DNA from 3 places in the Streptomyces sp. NPDC035033 genome. Region 2 is predicted to be linked to each of the others. Evidence: predicted binding sites of a transcription regulator. Region 2 holds the regulator's gene; each other region holds the start of a gene.
What was found. Region 2 encodes HrcA, which represses chaperone genes, less so after heat shock. Its sites were predicted from a motif close to TTNGCACTCNGNNNNNCNGAGTGCNAA; they were not measured.

Region 1: a site for HrcA is predicted at 2,802-2,828, ahead of groES (co-chaperone GroES). Genes of this name have one in related genera too.
Region 3: a site for HrcA is predicted at 4,081-4,107, ahead of groL (chaperonin GroEL). Genes of this name have one in related genera too.

The regions. Positions count from the first base shown of each region.
Region 1 is NZ_JBEZUZ010000011.1:58,712-65,202, reverse strand. Features, by position in the region: gene AB0E83_RS07395 (class I SAM-dependent methyltransferase) at 1-1,117, opposite strand, end outside; gene AB0E83_RS07390 (polysaccharide deacetylase family protein) at 1,255-2,181, shown strand; gene AB0E83_RS07385 (DUF6234 family protein) at 2,172-2,696, opposite strand; gene groES (co-chaperone GroES) at 2,975-3,283, shown strand; gene groL (chaperonin GroEL) at 3,386-5,014, shown strand; gene AB0E83_RS07370 (ester cyclase) at 5,077-5,775, opposite strand; gene AB0E83_RS07365 (hydroxyacid dehydrogenase) at 5,980-6,491, opposite strand, start outside.
Region 2 is NZ_JBEZUZ010000064.1:13,181-19,671, reverse strand. Features, by position in the region: gene AB0E83_RS24025 (tetratricopeptide repeat protein) at 1-449, opposite strand, end outside; gene AB0E83_RS24020 (16S rRNA (uracil(1498)-N(3))-methyltransferase) at 510-1,253, opposite strand; gene AB0E83_RS24015 (nitronate monooxygenase) at 1,250-2,338, opposite strand; gene dnaJ (molecular chaperone DnaJ) at 2,578-3,717, opposite strand; gene hrcA (heat-inducible transcriptional repressor HrcA) at 3,718-4,737, opposite strand; gene AB0E83_RS24000 (MBL fold metallo-hydrolase) at 4,875-5,612, shown strand; gene AB0E83_RS23995 (DUF3097 domain-containing protein) at 5,623-6,429, shown strand; gene hemW (radical SAM family heme chaperone HemW) at 6,450-6,491, opposite strand, start outside.
Region 3 is NZ_JBEZUZ010000088.1:27,059-33,549, forward strand. Features, by position in the region: gene AB0E83_RS28210 (FG-GAP-like repeat-containing protein) at 1-1,625, opposite strand, end outside; gene AB0E83_RS28215 (deoxyxylulose-5-phosphate synthase) at 1,872-2,204, shown strand; gene groL (chaperonin GroEL) at 2,294-3,916, opposite strand; gene AB0E83_RS28225 (cold-shock protein) at 4,361-4,564, opposite strand; gene AB0E83_RS28230 (MoaD/ThiS family protein) at 4,994-5,272, opposite strand; gene thrC (threonine synthase) at 5,305-6,491, opposite strand, start outside.

The DNA of each region.
Region 1 (6,491 bases), on a different contig from region 2:
GCACCGTCGCCGCGTTCGGGCCCTTGGGCCGCACCTTGCGCCGGATCTCCTCGGGCTCGACGGCCGAACCGCGCTTCTTCACCGTCAGGTTGCCCACCTCCCGCTCGCGCAGCAGGGCCTTCAGCTTCTTGAGGTTGAAGGGGAGTTCGTCGGTGATCTCGTAGGCGGCGGCGTACGGGGTGGGGGTCAGGGCGTCGGCGGTGACGTAGGCGATCGTCGCGTCGATCAGGCCGCCGTCCAGCTCCTCGGCGACCTCGGCGACCAGGTGGGCGCGGATGACGGCGCCGTCCGGCTCGTACAGGTAGCGGCCGACCGGGCGGACCGGCGGGTCGGGCAGGCCCCGGCCGGTGAGGGTCGCGCCGGAGGGCAGCAGGGTGGCGCGGCGGGCGCCCGGCTCCGTACCGAACCAGAGCACCGCCTCCTTCACGTCCCCGCCGTCCGAGATCCACTCGGCCTCGGCCTCGTCCGGGACGGTCTCGTGCGGGATGCCGGGGGCGATCTTCAGGGCCGCGTGCGGGGCCTTGCGGGCGGCGTCCATCGCCCAGGAGAGCGGCGGCGAGTACGCCTCGGGGTCGAAGATCCGGCCCCGGCCGCCGCGTCGGGCGGGGTCGACGAAGACGGCGTCGTACGGGCGGGTGTCGATCTCGGTGACGTCGGCGCAGCGGACCTCGATCAGGCCGTCGAGGCCGAGCGCGGCGGCGTTGGCGCGGGCGACCTCGGCGGTCAGCGGGTCGCGGTCGACGGCGAGGACGGAGACGCCGGCGCGGGCGAGCGCGAGCGCGTCGCCGCCGATGCCGGAGCAGAGGTCGGCGACACTGGTCACGCCGAGCTCCTTGAGCCGGGCCGCGCGGTGGGCGCCGACGGAGGCGCGGGTGGACTGCTCGACGCCGTTCGGCGTGAAGTACATGCGGTACGCGTCCTCCGCGCCGAACTTCGCCACCGCGCGCTGCCGCAGCCGGGCCTGGCCGAGGGCGGCCGACACCAGCTCGGCGGGGTGGTCGCGGCGCAGCCGGGAGGCGACCGCCAGCTCCTGGGCGGGGTCGTAGTCGCGCAGGGCGGCGAGGAGCGTCTGGCCCTCGGGGGAGAGCAGGGCGGCGAAGGCGGCGAGGTCGGTCACCGTCCCATTCTCCCCGGGGGTGCGCTGTGGGCCGGGCGGGGGACGGTGGGGCCGCCACGGCGGTGTCGCGGCCGGACGGGCGGATCGCGCTGACAGGATGCGGCGCCATACCGGTCGTACGACAAAAGGAAGAAATGATGACAAAGGGTGGCTCGCGCCGCGCCCTGGGGGCCGCACTCCTCGTCGCCGCGCTCACCTCCACCGCCGCCTGCGGGGACGGCGCCGAGCCCGGCGCCCCCGGCGCCCCGGCCCCCGCCGCCGGCCAGCAGGCCCCCGCCAAGTCCGCCGCCCAGCTCGCCCGGGAGAAGAAGGCCGTGGCGGCGGAGCAGAAGGCCGCGCGGGCGAAGCGGCGGGCCGCCGCCGCGAAGAAGTGGGGCCTCAAGCTGACGCCCCTGGAGGCGCCCGCCCCGCCGAGGACGAAGCCGAGGATCACCACCCGGAAGGGGTTCGAGACCGACGGCGAGGGACTGCCGCCCGTCTTCACCACCGTCCCCACCAAGGAGAAGGTCGTCTTCCTGACGATCGACGACGGCGCCGAGAAGGACCCCGAGCTCATCCGCATGATGAGCGAACTGGACATCCCGTACAGCGCCTTCCTCAGCGACTACGTGGTCAGCGACGACTACGGCTACTTCGCGAAGATGCAGAAGTCCCAGCCGCGCGGCGTCTCCCTCCACAACCACACCCTGAACCACAAGTACCTGCCCGGACTCTCCTACGCGCGCCAGAAGCGGGAGATCTGCGGGATGCAGGACGTCATCGAGAAGAAGTACGGCAAGCGCCCCGAGCTCTTCCGGCCGCCGTACGGCAACTACAACGAGGACACCCTGCGCGCCGCCAAGTCCTGCGGCGTCAAGGCCGTCCCGCTCTGGGCCTCCGAGGCCTTCCCCGACCACATGGAGTGGCGCGAGTGGGACCGGGACCTGCACCCCGGCGACATCGTCCTCACCCACTTCCGCGGCGAGGAGGACTGGAAGGGCAGCATGCCGGACATGGTCCGCCGGGTGATGAACGTGATCACGTCCAAGGGGTACGCGGTCGGCAAGCTGGAGGACTACGTATGAGCCGGCTCCGCCCGCTCGTGGTCGCGGCCCTGCTCCTCGGCCTCACCGGCTGCGCCTCCGCCGTCGACCCGCTCGAACGCCTCGGCCGCAAGGCGGTGGAGCGGGTCGCGGACCGCGGCCCGGACGGGGAGACCGTCCGGGCGGAGGGTTCCCGGGGCTGACGCCCCGGGGACGGGCCGGGGGGCGCCCTCGCGCAGCCGGTCCTCGGCCGCGGAGAGCAGGGCGGCGCCGGCGAGCAGGACCGCCACGACGATCTGCGTCCCGCCCGCCCAGAACCACCCCCCGCGCCACAGCGCCGCACCGGACAGGGCGATCAGCGCCATGGCCGCCACGAACCACCAGGGCGGCGGGACGCCCGCCGCCCGCTGCCCGGGATGCTCCGGGGCGCCCGAACTCAGCGCCGCCAGCGCGGTCAGGAGCAGGAGCATCCCCAGCGCGGCGGCGTCGATCACCAGCAGCAGCACGGCGAGGGCGACGTCGAGGGCGGTGGGGGCGGGGGGACGGGACGCGGCCATGGGGGCACCTTCGTACGGAACCCCGTGATCCGCTCGCGCGTTCCCCGGATCGAGACCCGATCGCGGCCCCGCCGCGCCCTTCCGGAACCGCCACGGAGTGAGGAATTGGCACTCCGCTTGACCGAGTGCTAATCGCGGTCATAGTCTCGGCTCTGGCACTCCCCAGTGGAGAGTGCCAACACAGCGACGGGCAGGTCCGGCACCCGCGACGACGGATCCACCTGGTCGCCACCTCAGACAGTTAACCCCGCGAGATCTCCGAAGGGGGAGGTCGGATCGTGACGACCGCCAGCTCCAAGGTTGCCATCAAGCCGCTCGAGGACCGCATCGTGGTCCAGCCGCTCGACGCCGAGCAGACCACGGCCTCTGGCCTGGTCATCCCGGACACCGCGAAGGAGAAGCCCCAGGAGGGCGCCGTCCTCGCCGTGGGCCCGGGCCGCTTCGAGAACGGCGAGCGCCTTCCGCTCGACGTGAAGGTCGGCGACGTCGTGCTCTACAGCAAGTACGGCGGCACCGAGGTCAAGTACAACGGCGACGAGTACCTCGTCCTCTCGGCCCGCGACGTGCTCGCGATCATCGAGAAGTAAGACGACGTACGTGCAGTGAACCGCGCCCCTGACCCCCTCCACGGGCGTCCAGGGGCGCGGTTTGTTTTTCCACCCGATTTCCGAGAGGGCTGAATCGCTCCCATGGCGAAGATCCTGAAGTTCGACGAGGACGCCCGTCGCGCCCTTGAGCGCGGCGTCAACAAGCTGGCCGACACGGTGAAGGTGACGATCGGCCCCAAGGGCCGCAACGTCGTCATCGACAAGAAGTTCGGCGCCCCCACCATCACCAACGACGGTGTCACGATCGCCCGCGAGGTCGAGATCGAGGACCCGTACGAGAACCTCGGCGCCCAGCTCGTGAAGGAGGTGGCGACCAAGACCAACGACATCGCGGGTGACGGCACCACCACCGCCACCGTCCTCGCCCAGGCGCTCGTCCGCGAGGGCCTGCGCAACGTCGCCGCCGGCGCCTCCCCGGCCGCCCTGAAGAAGGGCATCGACGCCGCGGTCAAGGCCGTCTCCGACGAGCTGCTCGCCACCGCGCGCCCGATCGACGACAAGTCCGACATCGCCGCCGTCGCCGCGCTCTCCGCGCAGGACCAGCAGGTCGGCGAGCTCATCGCCGAGGCGATGGACAAGGTCGGCAAGGACGGCGTCATCACCGTCGAGGAGTCCAACACCTTCGGCCTGGAGCTCGACTTCACCGAGGGCATGGCCTTCGACAAGGGCTACCTCTCGCCGTACATGGTCACCGACCAGGAGCGCATGGAGGCCGTCCTCGACGACCCGTACATCCTGATCCACCAGGGCAAGATCTCCTCCATCCAGGACCTGCTGCCCCTCCTGGAGAAGGTCATCCAGTCCGGTGGCTCCAAGCCGCTGCTGATCATCGCCGAGGACGTCGAGGGCGAGGCCCTCTCCACCCTCGTCGTCAACAAGATCCGCGGCACCTTCAACGCCGTGGCCGTCAAGGCCCCCGGCTTCGGCGACCGCCGCAAGGCGATGCTCGGCGACATGGCCACCCTCACCGGTGCCACCGTCATCGCCGAGGAGGTCGGCCTCAAGCTCGACCAGGCCGGTCTGGACGTGCTGGGCACCGCCCGCCGCGTGACCGTCACCAAGGACGACACCACCATCGTCGACGGCGGCGGCGACTCCGCCGACGTCGCGGGCCGCGTCGCCCAGATCAAGGCCGAGATCGAGACCACGGACTCCGACTGGGACCGCGAGAAGCTCCAGGAGCGCCTCGCGAAGCTGGCCGGCGGCGTGTGCGTGATCAAGGTCGGCGCCGCCACCGAGGTGGAGCTGAAGGAGAAGAAGCACCGTCTGGAGGACGCCATCTCCGCGACCCGCGCCGCGGTCGAGGAGGGCATCGTCTCCGGTGGTGGCTCCGCGCTCGTCCACGCCGTGAAGGTCCTGGAGGACAACCTCGGCAAGACCGGCGACGAGGCCACCGGCGTCTCCGTCGTCCGCCGCGCCGCCGTCGAGCCGCTGCGCTGGATCGCCGAGAACGCCGGCCTGGAGGGCTACGTCATCACCTCCAAGGTCGCCGAGCTCGACAAGGGCCAGGGCTTCAACGCCGCCACCGGCGAGTACGGCGACCTGGTCAAGGCCGGCGTCATCGACCCGGTCAAGGTCACCCGCTCCGCCCTGGAGAACGCCGCCTCCATCGCCTCCCTGCTCCTCACCACCGAGACCCTCGTGGTGGAGAAGAAGGAGGAGGAGCCGGCGGACCACGGTCACGGCCACGGTCACGGCCACTCCCACTGACGTGTGAACGTCGCGAGGCCCGGTGCTCCCGTCGCGGGGGCACCGGGCCTCGGTGTCTCTCCCTACGCCTCGACCGCGCCGAGCTGGTTCATCAGTCCGAGCAGGTCGTACTGCCACCAGCCCTCGACGATCTTGCCGTCGTCGCCGAAGCGGTGGACGGTGGTGCCGGTCATGGTGACCTCCATGCCGGTCGGCTGGAGGCCCATGAAGTCGCCGACGTGGGTCCCCTTCCAGCTCCACCGGGTGCACACGCGGTCGCCGTCGGCGATCTGGTCCTCGACGGTGAACGCGAAGTCGAAGCCGGCGCGCCACTCCTCCACCTCGCGCCGGACCGCGTCCGTCCCGATGGCGTCCTGCGGGTTCGCCGGATCGTGGTCGTGGTAGCCCTCGGCGAGCAGGACGTCGAGCAGCGCCACGTCCGTGCCGTCCGCCAGCCGCTCGAACAGCTGCCGCGCGTTCGCCTTGTACAGCGCCTCGTCCCGGACCACGTCCAGATCGGTGAAGGTCGGCATCTCGTCGCAGAGGGCCACCATCTCCCGGAAGATCCGGTCGGTCTCCGGCAGCTGCGAGTTGCGCATGGCCACGTCGTACGAGGGGAACTCGACGATCTCCACGACGTGCGAGGCGTCGGACCGGTCGGTCCCGACGATGCCGCGGGTGGCGGTCCGTTTCCCCCGGGTCTCCTCGACCCACCGGTCCATGAGCCGGTTGAGCTCCTCGACCCGGCTCGTCCTGCACTCGATGATCTGCACGAAGGTCATGGCCGCCTCCGACGGGCGAAGCCGCGGGTGGACCCTTCCAGTCTAGGTCGTCTCTTTCGGATCAGGCCGGATCAGGGAGCGGCGTCTGGTGCGTGCGCTCGCAAGGCGGAGGAGGGAGTCCATGCGGAGCATCGGCGACCGACGACAACGCGGCGAGCGTGCGTGCCAGGCGTCGCGAGCCCGGCATGATCCGGAAGAGACGACCTAGGCCGACCGGGTGAGGTCGGCGGCCTTGACCTCCTCCGCGAAGGGCTCGCCCCGGGTGTAGCGGACGATCTCGTCCAGGGCCTGGTCGGCCATCCGGTGGAGCTCGTTGCCCAGCGAGCCGGCGATGTGGGGCGTGAGGAGGACGTTCGGGAGGGTGTAGAGGGGGGAGTCCGGCGGCGGCAGTTCGGGGTCGGTCACGTCGAGGACCGCGTGCAGGCGGCCCGCCGTCAGGTGGGGGAGCAGCGCCTCCTCGTCGATCAGGGAGCCCCGGGAGGTGTTGATCAGGGTCGCGCCGTCGGGCAGGGCGGCGAGCTGGCGGGCCCCGATCATCCGGTACGTGGACGGGAGTTGGGGCGCGTGCACGGAGACGACCGAGCTGCGGGAGCAGAGCTCGTCCAGGCCGGCGAGGCGCGCCCCCGGCGGGGGAGCGGTCAGGTACGGGTCGTACAGCAGCACCTCGACGTCGAAGGGGCGCAGCAGCTCGACGACCCGGCGGCCGATGCGGGAGG
Region 2 (6,491 bases):
GCGAGGCGGACGGCTCCGGGCGCGTCGACGTCCCAGGCGAGCCCGTCCCCGCCGTCGGCCTGCGGCTCCTCCAGGAACCGCGGCCCGACGAGGTCCGACACCTGCTCCTCGGCGGCGGCCCAGTCGAAGGAGTTCCCGGTCTCCGGCGGTTCGGGGGCGGCCGGGGCCTGCGACACGGGCGGGACCTCGGGCGCCCGCGGTACGACCGGTGGCGCAGGCGGCTCCGGCGCGGGCGGGGCCGGCGGCACGCCCATGGCGCGGACCATCAGCGCGCGGGCGGCGGCGTCCCCCGGGGCGTGCTGGAGGGCGACGGCCGCCTCCGTGACGGCTTCGTCGTTCCGCCCCTCGGCGAGGAGGAGTTCGGCGAAGTGGAGGCGCAGGGGCACGTCGCCGGGCGCGGCGGCGACCGCGGCGCGCAGACTGCGGATCAGGGGGGACTCGTCGGCCATGGGGGTCAGCCTAGAAAAGACCCCGGGCGCTTGGACAGCGGGTCCCCCGCGGGACCGGTTTCAGCTCCAGCGGCCGGTGCGGGCGAGGACGAGGGCGGTGGCCGCCGTGCCCGCCGTGGAGGTCCGCAGCACGCTCCGGCCGAGGCGGTACGGCTTCGCGCCCGCCGCCTCGAAGGCGGCCAGCTCCTCCGGGGAGACCCCGCCCTCGGGGCCGACGACGAGCACGATCGAGCCCTTCGCGGGGAGTTCGGCGGTGGCGAGGGCGCCGCTCGGGTGGTCGCGGTCCTCGTGCAGCACGGCCGTGAAGTCGGCGGTGGCGAGGAGCTGGGCGACCTGCTTGGTCGTCATCAGGTCGGCGACCTCGGGGAAGCGGGTGCGGCGGGACTGCTTGCCGGCCTCGCGGGCGGTGGAGCGCCACTTGGCGAGCGCCTTGAGGCCGCGGTCGCCGCGCCACTGGGTGATGCAGCGGGAGGCCGCCCACGGCACGATCGCGTCGACGCCGGTCTCGGTCATGGTCTCGACGGCGAGCTCGCCGCGGTCGCCCTTGGGGAGGGCCTGGACGACGGTGAGGTGCGGCTGCTCCTCGGGGTCCTCGTACACCGACGAAATCTCCACGGTCAGCCGGTCCTTGCCCTCCACGCCGAACACCACGCAGTCGAGCCAGCGGCCCCGGCCGTCGGTCAGGACGACGTCCTCGCCCGGCTGGAGCCGCTTCACGGAGACGGCGTGCCGGCCCTCGGGCCCGTCCAGGGTGAACAGCCGGGTGTCCGGGATCGTGTCGACGACGAAGACGGGGGCGGTCATGGGGCACTCCTGGGGGCCGGGTCGGCGAGTTCGGTGAGGGCGGTGTCGAGTTCGGCGGCGAGCACCTCGACGAGCTCCCCGGCGGGCAGTTCGCGGGCCAGCCGGTGGCCCTGGCCCGCCCACAGGGACATGCCCTGGGCGTCGCCGGCGGCGGCCGCGGCCTTCCGCAGCGGGGCGGTGAGGTGGTGGATCTCGGGATAGGCGGCGGGGGCGTACGGGCCGTGCTCGCGCATGAAGCGGTTGACGAGCCCGCGGGCCGGCCGGCCGGAGAAGGCCCGGGTGAGGGCGGTCCGGGTGAAGAGCGGGTCGGTCAGGGCCCGCTTGTGCAGCGGGTGGGCGCCGGACTCGGGGCAGCCGAGGAAGGCGGTGCCGAGCTGGGCGGCGGCGGCCCCGGCGGCGAGAACGGCGGCGATCTGCTCGCCGCGCATGAGCCCGCCGGCCGCGACGAGCGGCAGCGCGGTCGCCTCCCGGACCTGGGCGAGGAGGGCGAGCAGCCCGGTGCCGGGCTGCTGCTCGGCCGGGTCGTCGCGGTACGAGCCCTGGTGGCCGCCCGCCTCGACGCCCTGGACGCACAGCGCGTCGGCCCCGGCCGCCTGGGCCGTGCGGGCCTCCTCGGCGGAGGTGACGGTGACGAGCGTGTACGTACCGGCGCGGGCGAAGGCCTCGAAGGTCTCGGGCGCCGGGCAGCCGAAGGTGAAGGAGACGACGGGGACGGGGTCCTCCAGGAGGATCGCCAGCTTGGACTCGTACCCGTCGTCACGGCCGGAGTCGGGGTCGCCGAGCGCGGTCTCGTACCAGCCGGCCTCCCCGGCGAGCTGGTGCCGGTAGACCTCGACGGCCGCAGGGTCGGCGCCGGGTCCGGTCTGGGGCATGAAGACGTTGACCCCGAAGGGCCGTCCGGTCAGCCCGCGCACCTGTTTGATCTCCTGGTAGAGGCTGCCGGCCGTCTTGTAGCCGGCGGCGAGGAAGCCGAGCGCGCCGGCCTCCGCGACGGCGCCGACGAGCGCGGGACAGGAGGCGCCACCCGCCATGGGGGCCTGCACGATCGGGTACCGGAAGAGATCGTTCAGTGCGGTGGTGGACATATGGGCATCGTGTCATGCCCCTCCCCGCCCACGGGAAAGGGGCGGCACTCAGAGTGCCGCCCCTCTCACCCAGGGGTCACGCCGGACGGACCCGCCGTCCGTCCGCGTCGCCCGTCCACGCGTCCGCTCAGCGCCCGTTGAACGCGTCCTTCAACCGCGAGAACAGGCCCTGCTGCCCCGGCTGACCGTGCTTGCCCGGGGGACGACCCCCGGACCCCCAGCAGCGCGGGCCCACCCGCTCAGCGCCCGTTGAACGCGTCCTTCAGCCGCGAGAACAGGCCCTGCTGTCCAGGCTGGAACTGGCCCGTGGGGCGCTCCTCGCCGCGCAGCTTGGCCAGTTCGCGCAGGAGGCGCTCCTGCTCGGGGTCGAGCTTCGTCGGGGTCTGGACCTCGACGTGGACGATCAGGTCGCCGCGCCCGTTGCCCCGCAGGTGCGTGATGCCCCGGCCGTGCAGGGGGACCGACTGACCGGACTGGGTGCCCGGGCGGATGTCGATCTCCTCCAGGCCGTCGAGCGTCTGGAGCTGCACCTTGGTGCCGAGCGCGGCCGCCGTCATCGGGATGGTGACCGTGCAGTGCAGGTCGTCGCCACGCCGCTGGAAGACCTCGTGCGGGGTCTCCTGGATCTCGACGTACAGGTCGCCGGCGGGGCCGCCGCCGGGGCCGACCTCGCCCTCGCCCGCGAGCTGGATCCGGGTGCCGTTGTCGACGCCGGCCGGGATCTTCACCGTCAGCGTGCGGCGGGAGCGGACCCGGCCGTCGCCCGCGCACTCGGGGCACGGGGTCGGGACGACGGTGCCGAAGCCCTGGCACTGGGGGCAGGGCCGGGAGGTCATGACCTGGCCGAGGAAGGACCGGGTGACCTGCGAGACCTCGCCGCGGCCGCGGCACATGTCACAGGTCTGCGCGGAGGTGCCGGGCGCGGCGCCCTCGCCCGAACAGGTGGTGCAGACGACGGCCGTGTCGACCTGGATGTCCTTGGTGGTGCCGAAGGCCGCCTCGTTGAGGTCGATCTCCAGGCGGATCATGGCGTCCTGGCCGCGGCGGGTCCGCGAGCGCGGTCCGCGCTGCGAGGCCGTGCCGAAGAAGGCGTCCATGATGTCGGAGAAGTTGCCGAAGCCGCCGGCCCCGAAGCCGCCGGCCGCGCCCGCGCCGCCGGAGGCGGAGAGGGGGTCGCCGCCGAGGTCGTAGACCTGCTTCTTCTGCGGGTCCGACAGGACCTCGTAGGCGGCGTTGATCTCCTTGAACCGCTCCTGCGTCTTCGGGTCCGGGTTGACGTCCGGGTGAAGCTCGCGGGCGAGGCGGCGGAAGGCCTTCTTGATCTCGTCCTGGGAAGCGTCGCGGCGCACGCCGAGTGTGGCGTAGTAGTCCGTGGCCACTTACGACTCCGCCAGGATCTGTCCGACGTAACGTGCCACTGCGCGTACCGCTCCCATCGTTCCGGGGTAGTCCATGCGGGTCGGTCCGACCACGCCGAGTTTGGCGACTGCCTCGCCGCCCGAACCGTAGCCGACCGAGACGACGGACGTGGAGTTCAGCCCCTCGTAGGCGTTCTCGTGCCCGATGCGTACGGTCATGCCCGATTCCTTGACCTCGCCGAGGAGCTTGAGGAGCACGACCTGCTCCTCGAGGGCCTCCAGGACGGGCCTGATCGTCAGGGGGAAGTCGTGTCCGAAGCGGGTGAGATTGGCGGTGCCGCCGATCATCAGCCGCTCCTCGTGCTCCTCCACGAGCGTCTCCAGGAGGGTCGCGAGCACGGTCGAGACCGTGGCGCGGTCCTCGGACTCCTCGAAGGACTCGGGGAGGTCCTGCACCAGCTGCGGCACGTCGGCGAAGCGACGGCCGCCGACCCGGCTGTTGAGCCGGGCCCGCAGGTCGGCGAGGGAGGTCTCGCCGAAGGGCGCGGGGCAGTCGATCACCCGCTGCTCGACCCGCCCGGTGTCCGTGATGAGGACGAGCATCAGCCGGGCGGGGGCCAGCGACAGCAGTTCGACGTGCCGGATGGAGGAACGGGTGAGCGAGGGGTACTGGACGACGGCGACCTGCCGGGTCAGCTGCGCGAGCAGCCGCACCGTGCGGCCCACGACGTCGTCGAGGTCCACCGCCCCGTCGAGGAAGTTGTGGATGGCGCGCCGCTCGGGGGTCGAGAGCGGCTTGACGCCGGCCAGCCGGTCCACGAAGAGGCGGTAGCCCTTGTCGGTGGGGATCCGGCCGGCGCTGGTGTGGGGCTGGGCGATGTACCCCTCCTCCTCCAGCACCGCCATGTCGTTGCGCACGGTGGCGGGCGACACACCGAGCTTGTGGCGCTCGGTGAGCGCCTTGGAACCCACCGGCTCCTCGGTCCCGACGTAGTCCTGGACGATGGCGCGCAGCACCTCGAGTCTGCGTTCGCTCAGCACGCGCACACCTCCCGTTCCGCCGTTCCGGTTGCTCCGCTTTTGGCACTCGCCCTGTCCGAGTGCCAGGAAACCCCCGGCCAGTGTACGGCCGGGCCCGTCGTTCCTGGCAAGGAGGCGGACCCGCTAGCGTCGCTCCCATGGACATCGACGAGGCGGTCTGGGCGGCGCAGGGGTGGGAACGGCTCGCGGCGGGGGTGGGCCGGCGGCGGCTCCCCGGCTGGGACGCCACCACCGGCCTCGTCGTGGGAGAACGGGCCGTGCTGCTGTACGACACCGGCGCCACGCTCGCCGAGGGCGCCGGGATCCGGGCCCAGGCGGAGGCGGTCACCGGCGGCCGGCGCGTGACGCACATCGCACTCGGCCACCCCCACTTCGACCACGTCCTCGGCACCGCGGCCTTCGCCGGCGCGGAGGTCTTCGGCGCGGTCGGCACCGAGGAGCTGCTGTCCTCCGCCCGGACCCGCGAGGAGCTGTACGCGGACGCGGTGCGGCAGGGCGTCGAGGAGCGGGCCGCGGCGGAGGCGGCGGAGGCGCTGGTGGCCCCGCGCCACGTCGTCACCGGCGAGCGGACCCTCGACCTGGGCGGCCGGCAGGTCCTCCTCGCCAACGTGGGACCGGCCCACACCGGCCACGACCTGGTCCTCCTCGTGCCGGGCGACCGGGAGGTGGTCTTCTGCGGCGACCTGGTCGAGGAGTCCGGCGAGCCCCAGGCGGGCCCGGACGCGTTCGGCGCCCGCTGGCCCGACGCCCTCGACCGCCTCCTCGCCCTCGGCGGCGAGGACGCCCTGTACGTCCCCGGTCACGGCGCGGTCGTCGACGCGGCGTTCGTCCGACGCCAGCGCGATGAACTGGCACGCCGCTTCCGGGTGTCGTAGCGTCCCCGGAATGCGCAGCTACGACCCGGATCTGACGCCCCCCTGGAAGAAGCGGGCCCCCGTGCCCGAGGTCCCGGCCGACCCCGACCTGGTCGTGGAGGAGGTCTCGACGGGCTTCTGCGGGGCGGTGATCCGCTGCGAGGCGGGCACGGTGACGCTGGAGGACCGCTTCGGCAAGCACCGGGTCTTCCCGCTGGAGCCGCGCGGCTTCCTCCTGGAGGGCCGGGTCGTCACCCTGGTCCGCCCCGCGTCCGGCGGGCCGGCGCGCCCCGCCCGTACGGCCTCCGGCTCGATCGCCGTGCCCGGCGCACGCGCGCGCGTGGCGCGGACGAGCCGCATCTACGTGGAGGGCCGCCACGACGCCGAGCTCGTCGAGCGCGTCTGGGGCGACGACCTGCGGATCGAGGGCGTGGTGGTGGAGTACCTGGAGGGCGTCGACCGCCTCCCGGAGATCGTCGCCGACTTCGCCCCGGGCCCGGACGCCCGGCTGGGCGTCCTCGTCGACCACCTGGTGCCGGGCTCCAAGGAGTCCCGGATCGCCGCCGAGGTCACCTCGGAGCACGTCCTGGTCGTCGGCCACCCGTACATCGACGTCTGGCAGGCGGTGAAGCCCTCCGTCCTCGGCATCCCCGCCTGGCCGGAGGTCCCCCGCGGCCAGGACTGGAAGACCGGCACCTGCCGGGCCCTGGGCTGGCCCGCCGAGAACACGGGCGCGGTCTGGCAGGCCATCCTGAAGCGCGTCACGTCCTACAAGGACCTGGAGCCGGCGCTCCTGGGCCGCGTGGAGGAACTGATCGACTTCGTGACGGCGGGCTAGCGGGCCGGGGCCGCGGCCCCTCAGTCGACCAGGTCCCGCACCACCGCGTCCGCCAGCAGCCG
Region 3 (6,491 bases), on a different contig from region 2:
CGGACGTCGACGGCGGTGACCGTGCCGTTCGTGGCGGAGCCGGTCCACAGCTGGCCGCCCCACAGCGACTGGTTCAGGTTCGTGGAGTCCCGGAGCACGGCGCCGGTCTCGATGTCCGCGACGATCGAGCGGCGGGTGGTGCCGGCGTCGGCGTAGAAGTGCACGGAGCGGCCGGAGGCGCGCACGAGGGTGGCCGGGGTGAGCCGGCTCGCGTGCTTGACCACGACGCTGCGGGTGGAGCCGCCGCTGCCGGGGGTCGTCACGTGGATCGCGACGGCGCAGTCGGCGCAGTCGGTGCGGCTCACGCTCTCCAGGGTGACGAGCCGGCCGTCGCCGGTGTCCGTCCACCAGCGCGGGTAGGTCGCGCTGGGCAGGATCTGCGGGCAGTTCGCGGCCGGCACCAGGGAGTCGCAGCTCCACCGCGCGGTCGCCGCGTGCGTGCCCGTGAGGGCGAGGTCGTACCCCTGGAGCACCCGGTCCGAGGTGCCGTTGGCGGTCTGCGACACGAGCCGTCCCTGGGAGAGGGTCAGGCTCTCCCGGGGGAAGACCCCGGGCAGGGGCAGGAAGGGCTTGGCGACCGGTGCGCCGTCGGTGCCGGGGGCGATCCGCTGCACGCCGAAGGCGCCCGCGTCCGGCGTGCCCGCCACGTACACCGCGCCGTCCGCCCCGCGCTCGGCCGGTGCCCCGGCCCCGACGGTGATGCCGAGGTCGCGGGAGGCGCCGCCGGCGAGCGGGACGGCGTACAGCTCGGCGTACTGGGGGTCGTCCGTCGTGGGGAGCGCGGCCCGGCCGAGGAGCCAGTCGCCCGCGAGGGCGAGCCGCGCGGTGCTGTCGGTGGCGGGGTGCGGCAGGGCGACGGTGCGGCCGGGGGCGGCCGGGTCGGTGCGGGAGAGGACGACGGCCTGGGTCGTCCCGCCGAGGACGATCCGCCGCGCGTCGAGGGCGGCGGACCGCGCGTGGACGGTGCCGTCGGTGAACGCCGGGCCCGGCAGCGGCGTGACGGTGCCGGCGGCGAAGTCGAGCAGGCCGACGGCGGTGGCCTCGCCGACGGCGTAGCGCAGGACCGCGCCCGTGCCGTCCTGGGCGAGGACCTGCGGCTCCCCGGTGGCGTCCGGGAGGTGCACCTCGCGGTCGGCGGGGGCGTTCTCGCCGTAGCCGACGAGGTACAGGGTGACGCCGTCGGCGCCGGTCCCGGACCGGACCAGGTGCCGTCCCGCGACGAGCGGCAGCCACGCCTCGCCGGATCCGGTCTCCAGGTCGGCGGTCCGGCCGGTCGCGAAGTCGTGGACGGTGGCGAAGGCGCTGTAGCCGCCGTCGTACGCGTCGGAGCAGACGAGCACGTCACCGGCCGAGAACGACTCGCCGGGCTCGCAGGTCGGCCCGTAGGCGGTGCGCCCGCCGCTCAGGCCGTGCCAGCGGACCTGTCGGGGGCCCAGCACCTGCACGCCGGTCCCGACGGCCCGCACCTCGCCGTGGGCCGGGGCGTCCGGGTCGCTCGGGGCGGGGATCGTCACCTCGTACGGTGCCGTGTCGGCCGCCACCGCGGCCGGGGCCGTGGCGGCCGCGAGGCCGGTGAGGGCCAGGGTCGTGCTCAGGGCGAGCGCGACGGTTCTTCGAACGGACAAGAAAGGGGGTCCCCTCGTGCGGAACGTCGATGGCGACAGGCGACGGAGGGGCGCGCGGAACGGCGGCACGAAGGCCGCGGGCGTCGCGCGCGGGCGCCGGCCCGATGCCCCCACCTGCCGACTGGCGCGATCGTACAGGTGGCCGAAACCCGACGGGAAGCGGAGTGGCCTCGTCCGAAGGGTGCCGCCGGCCGCGGGGCGCGAAACCGCGGGCGGGGCCGTGCCCCGGGCCCCTACCCTGCCCCCATGGGAGTCAACAGGTCCTCGTACGTGTGCCTGCCGTGCCGGGGCTCGTACAAGCAGGGGTACGAGCACGGCCCCGAGCACCGGTGCCCGCGGTGCGGGGAGCCGATGGTGGGCGTCGGATCCGCGTTCCAGCCGCCGAGGCGGCGGGACGACGAGGGGTGGCGGGTGCTGTCCGTCCTGCTGCACGCGGGCGTGCGGTTCCGCACCAGCTGCTGCCAGGGGTGCGGGCCCGGCTACCGGCCCCGGACGCTCGCCGAGGTGAAGGCCCGCGTCGCGTACGCCCGCCGCACCGGCGAACCGCTCGCCGAGGCCCTCGTGCGGCCCGTCGTCTGAGGGCCGGGAACGCGCCGAGGGCGGCACCCCTGCGCAGGGGTGCCGCCCTCGGTTCGCGTTTCAGCGATGAACCACCGATCCGTTCAGGATCAGAAGTCCATGTCACCGCCCGGCATGCCGCCGCCGGCCGGGGCCGCGGCCTTCTCCGGCTTGTCGGCGATGACGGCCTCGGTGGTGAGGAAGAGCGCGGCGATCGACGCGGCGTTCTGCAGCGCGGAGCGCGTCACCTTGGCCGGGTCGATGATGCCCTCGGCGACCAGGTCGACGTACTCGCCGGTCGCGGCGTTGAGGCCGTGGCCCGGGGTCAGGTTGCGCACCTTCTCGACGACGACGCCGCCCTCGAGGCCCGCGTTGACCGCGATCTGCTTGATCGGGGCCTCCAGGGCGAGCTTGACGATCGCGGCACCGGTGGCCTCGTCGCCGTCCAGCTCCAGCTTCTCGAAGACGCTGGAGGCCTGGAGCAGGGCCACGCCACCGCCGGCGACGATGCCCTCCTCGACGGCCGCCTTGGCGTTGCGCACGGCGTCCTCGATGCGGTGCTTGCGCTCCTTGAGCTCGACCTCGGTCGCGGCACCGGCCTTGATGACCGCCACGCCGCCGGCGAGCTTCGCGAGGCGCTCCTGGAGCTTCTCGCGGTCGTAGTCGGAGTCGCTGTTCTCGATCTCGGCGCGGATCTGGTTCACGCGGCCCGCGACCTGCTCGCTGTCACCGGCACCGTCGACGATGGTGGTCTCGTCCTTGGTGATGACGACCTTGCGGGCGCGGCCCAGCAGGTCGAGACCGGCCGACTCCAGCTTGAGGCCGACCTCCTCGGAGATGACCGTGCCGCCGGTGAGGATGGCGATGTCCTGGAGCATGGCCTTGCGGCGGTCGCCGAAGCCCGGGGCCTTGACCGCGACGGAGCGGAAGGTGCCGCGGATCTTGTTGACGACCAGGGTCGACAGGGCCTCGCCCTCGACGTCCTCGGCGATGATCAGCAGCGGCTTGCCCGACTGCATGACCTTCTCCAGGAGCGGGAGGAGGTCCTTCACCGAGGAGATCTTGGAGTTGACGATGAGGATGTAGGGGTCCTCGAGCGCGGCCTCCATGCGCTCCATGTCGGTCGCGAAGTACGCCGAGATGTAGCCCTTGTCGAAGCGCATGCCCTCGGTGAGCTCCAGCTCCAGACCGAAGGTCTGGGACTCCTCGACCGTGATGACGCCTTCCTTGCCGACCTTGTCCATGGCCTCGGCGATGAGCTCGCCGATCTGGGTGTCGGCGGCGGAGATGGAGGCGGTGGAGGCGATCTGCTCCTTCGTCTCGACCTCCTTCGCCTGGTCGAGCAGGGCGCCGGAGACGGCCTCGACGGCCTTCTCGATGCCGCGCTTGAGGGCCATCGGGTTGGCACCGGCGGCGACGTTGCGGAGGCCCTCGCGGACGAGCGCCTGGGCGAGGACGGTGGCGGTGGTCGTACCGTCGCCGGCGACGTCGTCCGTCTTCTTGGCGACTTCCTTGACCAGCTCGGCGCCGATCTTCTCGTACGGGTCCTCGAGCTCGATCTCCTTGGCGATGGAGACACCATCGTTGGTGATCGTGGGGGCACCCCACTTCTTCTCGAGGACGACGTTGCGGCCCTTGGGGCCGAGGGTGACCTTGACGGCGTCAGCGAGCTGGTTCATGCCGCGCTCGAGACCGCGCCGGGCCTCCTCGTCGAACGCGATGATCTTGGCCATGTGAAGTGGTCCTCCCGGACATGGGGTGGATAACGCTCCAGGACCGCGCCGACGCCCGCGACGGACGGCCCGCACTCCCTCGTGGTTCCTTGCCCCACTCGGTCGGCGACCTCGTCTGCCCGATCCTCGTAGCACTCTCACCTTCCGAGTGCTAACGCCAATGATTAGCACTCGACCCATGCGAGTGCAAGCGACTCTCGTGGATCGGGCAGGGGAGAGGACGGGGGCGGTGCGGGGTCCGGGCAGGGGACGGGACAGGAGCCGGACAGTGGCCGGGCAGGGGCGGGGCGGGGGCCGGGCAGGGGCCGGGACAGTGGCCGGGCAGGGGCGGGGCGGGGCGCCGGGCCCCGCGGCGGCGGGCGTCCGGGAACGCGTGAGGGGCCCGCATCCCTGGGGATGCGGGCCCCTCGACGACGAGACGCCGGTGGCCGATCGCGCCGCGCCTCAGGCGGTCACCTTGACCATGTCCGCCTGCGGACCCTTCTGACCCTGCGAGATCTCGAACTCGACTCGCTGGCCCTCTTCGAGGCTGCGGTACCCATCCATCTGGATGGCGCTGTAGTGGACGAAAACATCCGCACCACCGTCGACCGCGATGAAGCCGTAGCCCTTCTCCGCGTTGAACCACTTGACGGTGCCCTGAGCCATGCCTAACTCCCCTATTACTTACTGGCCCTTGCGCGGACCCGCACTTCACGGACCCGGGTCAGAACCTGCGCCGGAACGCGTCGACCGCGGCTGAATGTATCTGTCCAACTGCCCTCTGCAACAGGGCAATCCGCCGAGAATTCTGAACGGACCGGAAACGGGAATCAGGGAGAAAACCTTGAATTGCGGGGCAAGTCGGGCCGGGCGAAAGGCGCATAAGGTACAGAGTGCGTGCGCTTTTCGGTCGCTTGTTGGCGCGTTCTCGTCGCGTCCCGACCCGCTCTCATATGCGTCCGGCATGAGCGATCGAGGGGACTTCCCCAACTCTACCGCGCTCAACCATGCAGAATTGCCCCTTCCGCTTCTCTCGCGGAAGGGGCAATTCAGTACTGCCGGGCAGGACCGGACGGAACCGGTCCGGAAGGCGGCTCAGCAGCCGCCGGCGACCGCCGGAATGATCGAGACGCCGGCGCCGTCCGGGGTGGCGGTCTCCAGGCCCTGCTCGAAGCGGACGTCGTCGTCGTTCACGTACACGTTCACGAAGCGGCGCAGCTTGCCCTGGTCGTCCAGGACGCGGGCGGCGATGCCCGTGTGGTTCTTCTCCAGGTCGGCGATGACCTCGGCGAGGGTCGCGCCCTCGGCGGGGACCTCGGCCCGGCCGCCGGTGTAGGTGCGGAGGATGGTGGGGATGCGGACGTTCACGGCCATGTCGGTGCTCTCCGTACGGGTGTCGGCGGGTGTCAGCGGGCCAGGCCCGCGTCGCGGAACGCGTCCAGGCTCGGGCGGATGGTGGCGGTCGCCTGAGAGGTGTCGGCAACGGCGTCCAGGGTCTTGAGCCCGTCACCGGTGTTGAGGACGACGGTGGTGAGCTCCGGGTCGATGAGACCGGCCTCGACGAGCTTGCGCGTCACGCCCACGGTCACGCCGCCCGCCGTCTCGGCGAAGATGCCCTCGGTCCGGGCGAGCAGCTTGATCGCGTCCACGACCTGCTCGTCGTTGACGTCCTCCACGGCGCCGCCGGTGCGGCGGGCGATGTCGAGGACGTACGGGCCGTCCGCCGGGTTGCCGATCGCGAGGGACTTGGCGATGGTGTTCGGCTTCTGCGGGCGGACCACGTCGTGGCCGGCCTTGAAGGCGGCGGAGACCGGCGAGCAGCCCTCGGCCTGGGCGCCGAAGATCTTGTACGGCTTCTCCTCGACCAGGCCCAGCTTGATGAGCTCCTGGAGCCCCTTGTCGATCTTGGTGAGCTGGGAGCCGGAGGCGATCGGGATGACGAGCTGGTCGGGGATGACCCAGCCGAGCTGCTCGCAGATCTCGTACGCGAGCGTCTTGGAGCCCTCGCCGTAGTACGGGCGCAGGTTGACGTTGACGAAGCCCCAGCCCTCGCCGAGCGGGTCGCCGATGAGCTCCGAGCAGAAGCGGTTGACGTCGTCGTAGTTGCCCTCGATGGCGACGAGGTCACCGCCGTAGACGCCGGCCATGACGATCTTGCCCTGCTCCAGGTCGTGCGGGATGAAGACGCAGGAGCGGAAGCCGGCGCGGGCGGCGGCGGCGCCGACGGCGCCGGCCAGGTTGCCGGTGGAGGAGCAGGAGAGGGTGGTGAAGCCGAAGGCGCGGGCGGCCTCGATGGCCTGGGCGACGACCCGGTCCTTGAAGGAGTGGGTCGGGTTGCCGGAGTCGTCCTTGACGTAGAGCTTGCCGGGGGCGACGCCGATCTCGCGGGCGAGGTTGTCGGCCTTGACCAGCGGGGTCCAGCCGGGGTTCAGGTTCGGCTTCTCGGCGACGTCGGCGGGGACGGGCAGCAGCGGCGCGTACCGCCAGATGTTGGCCGGGCCGGCTTCGATCCGCTTCCGCAGCGCCTCGGGGTCGCCGACCGGCAGGTCGTAGGCGACTTCGAGGGGGCCGAAACAGAGTTCGCAGGCGAAGA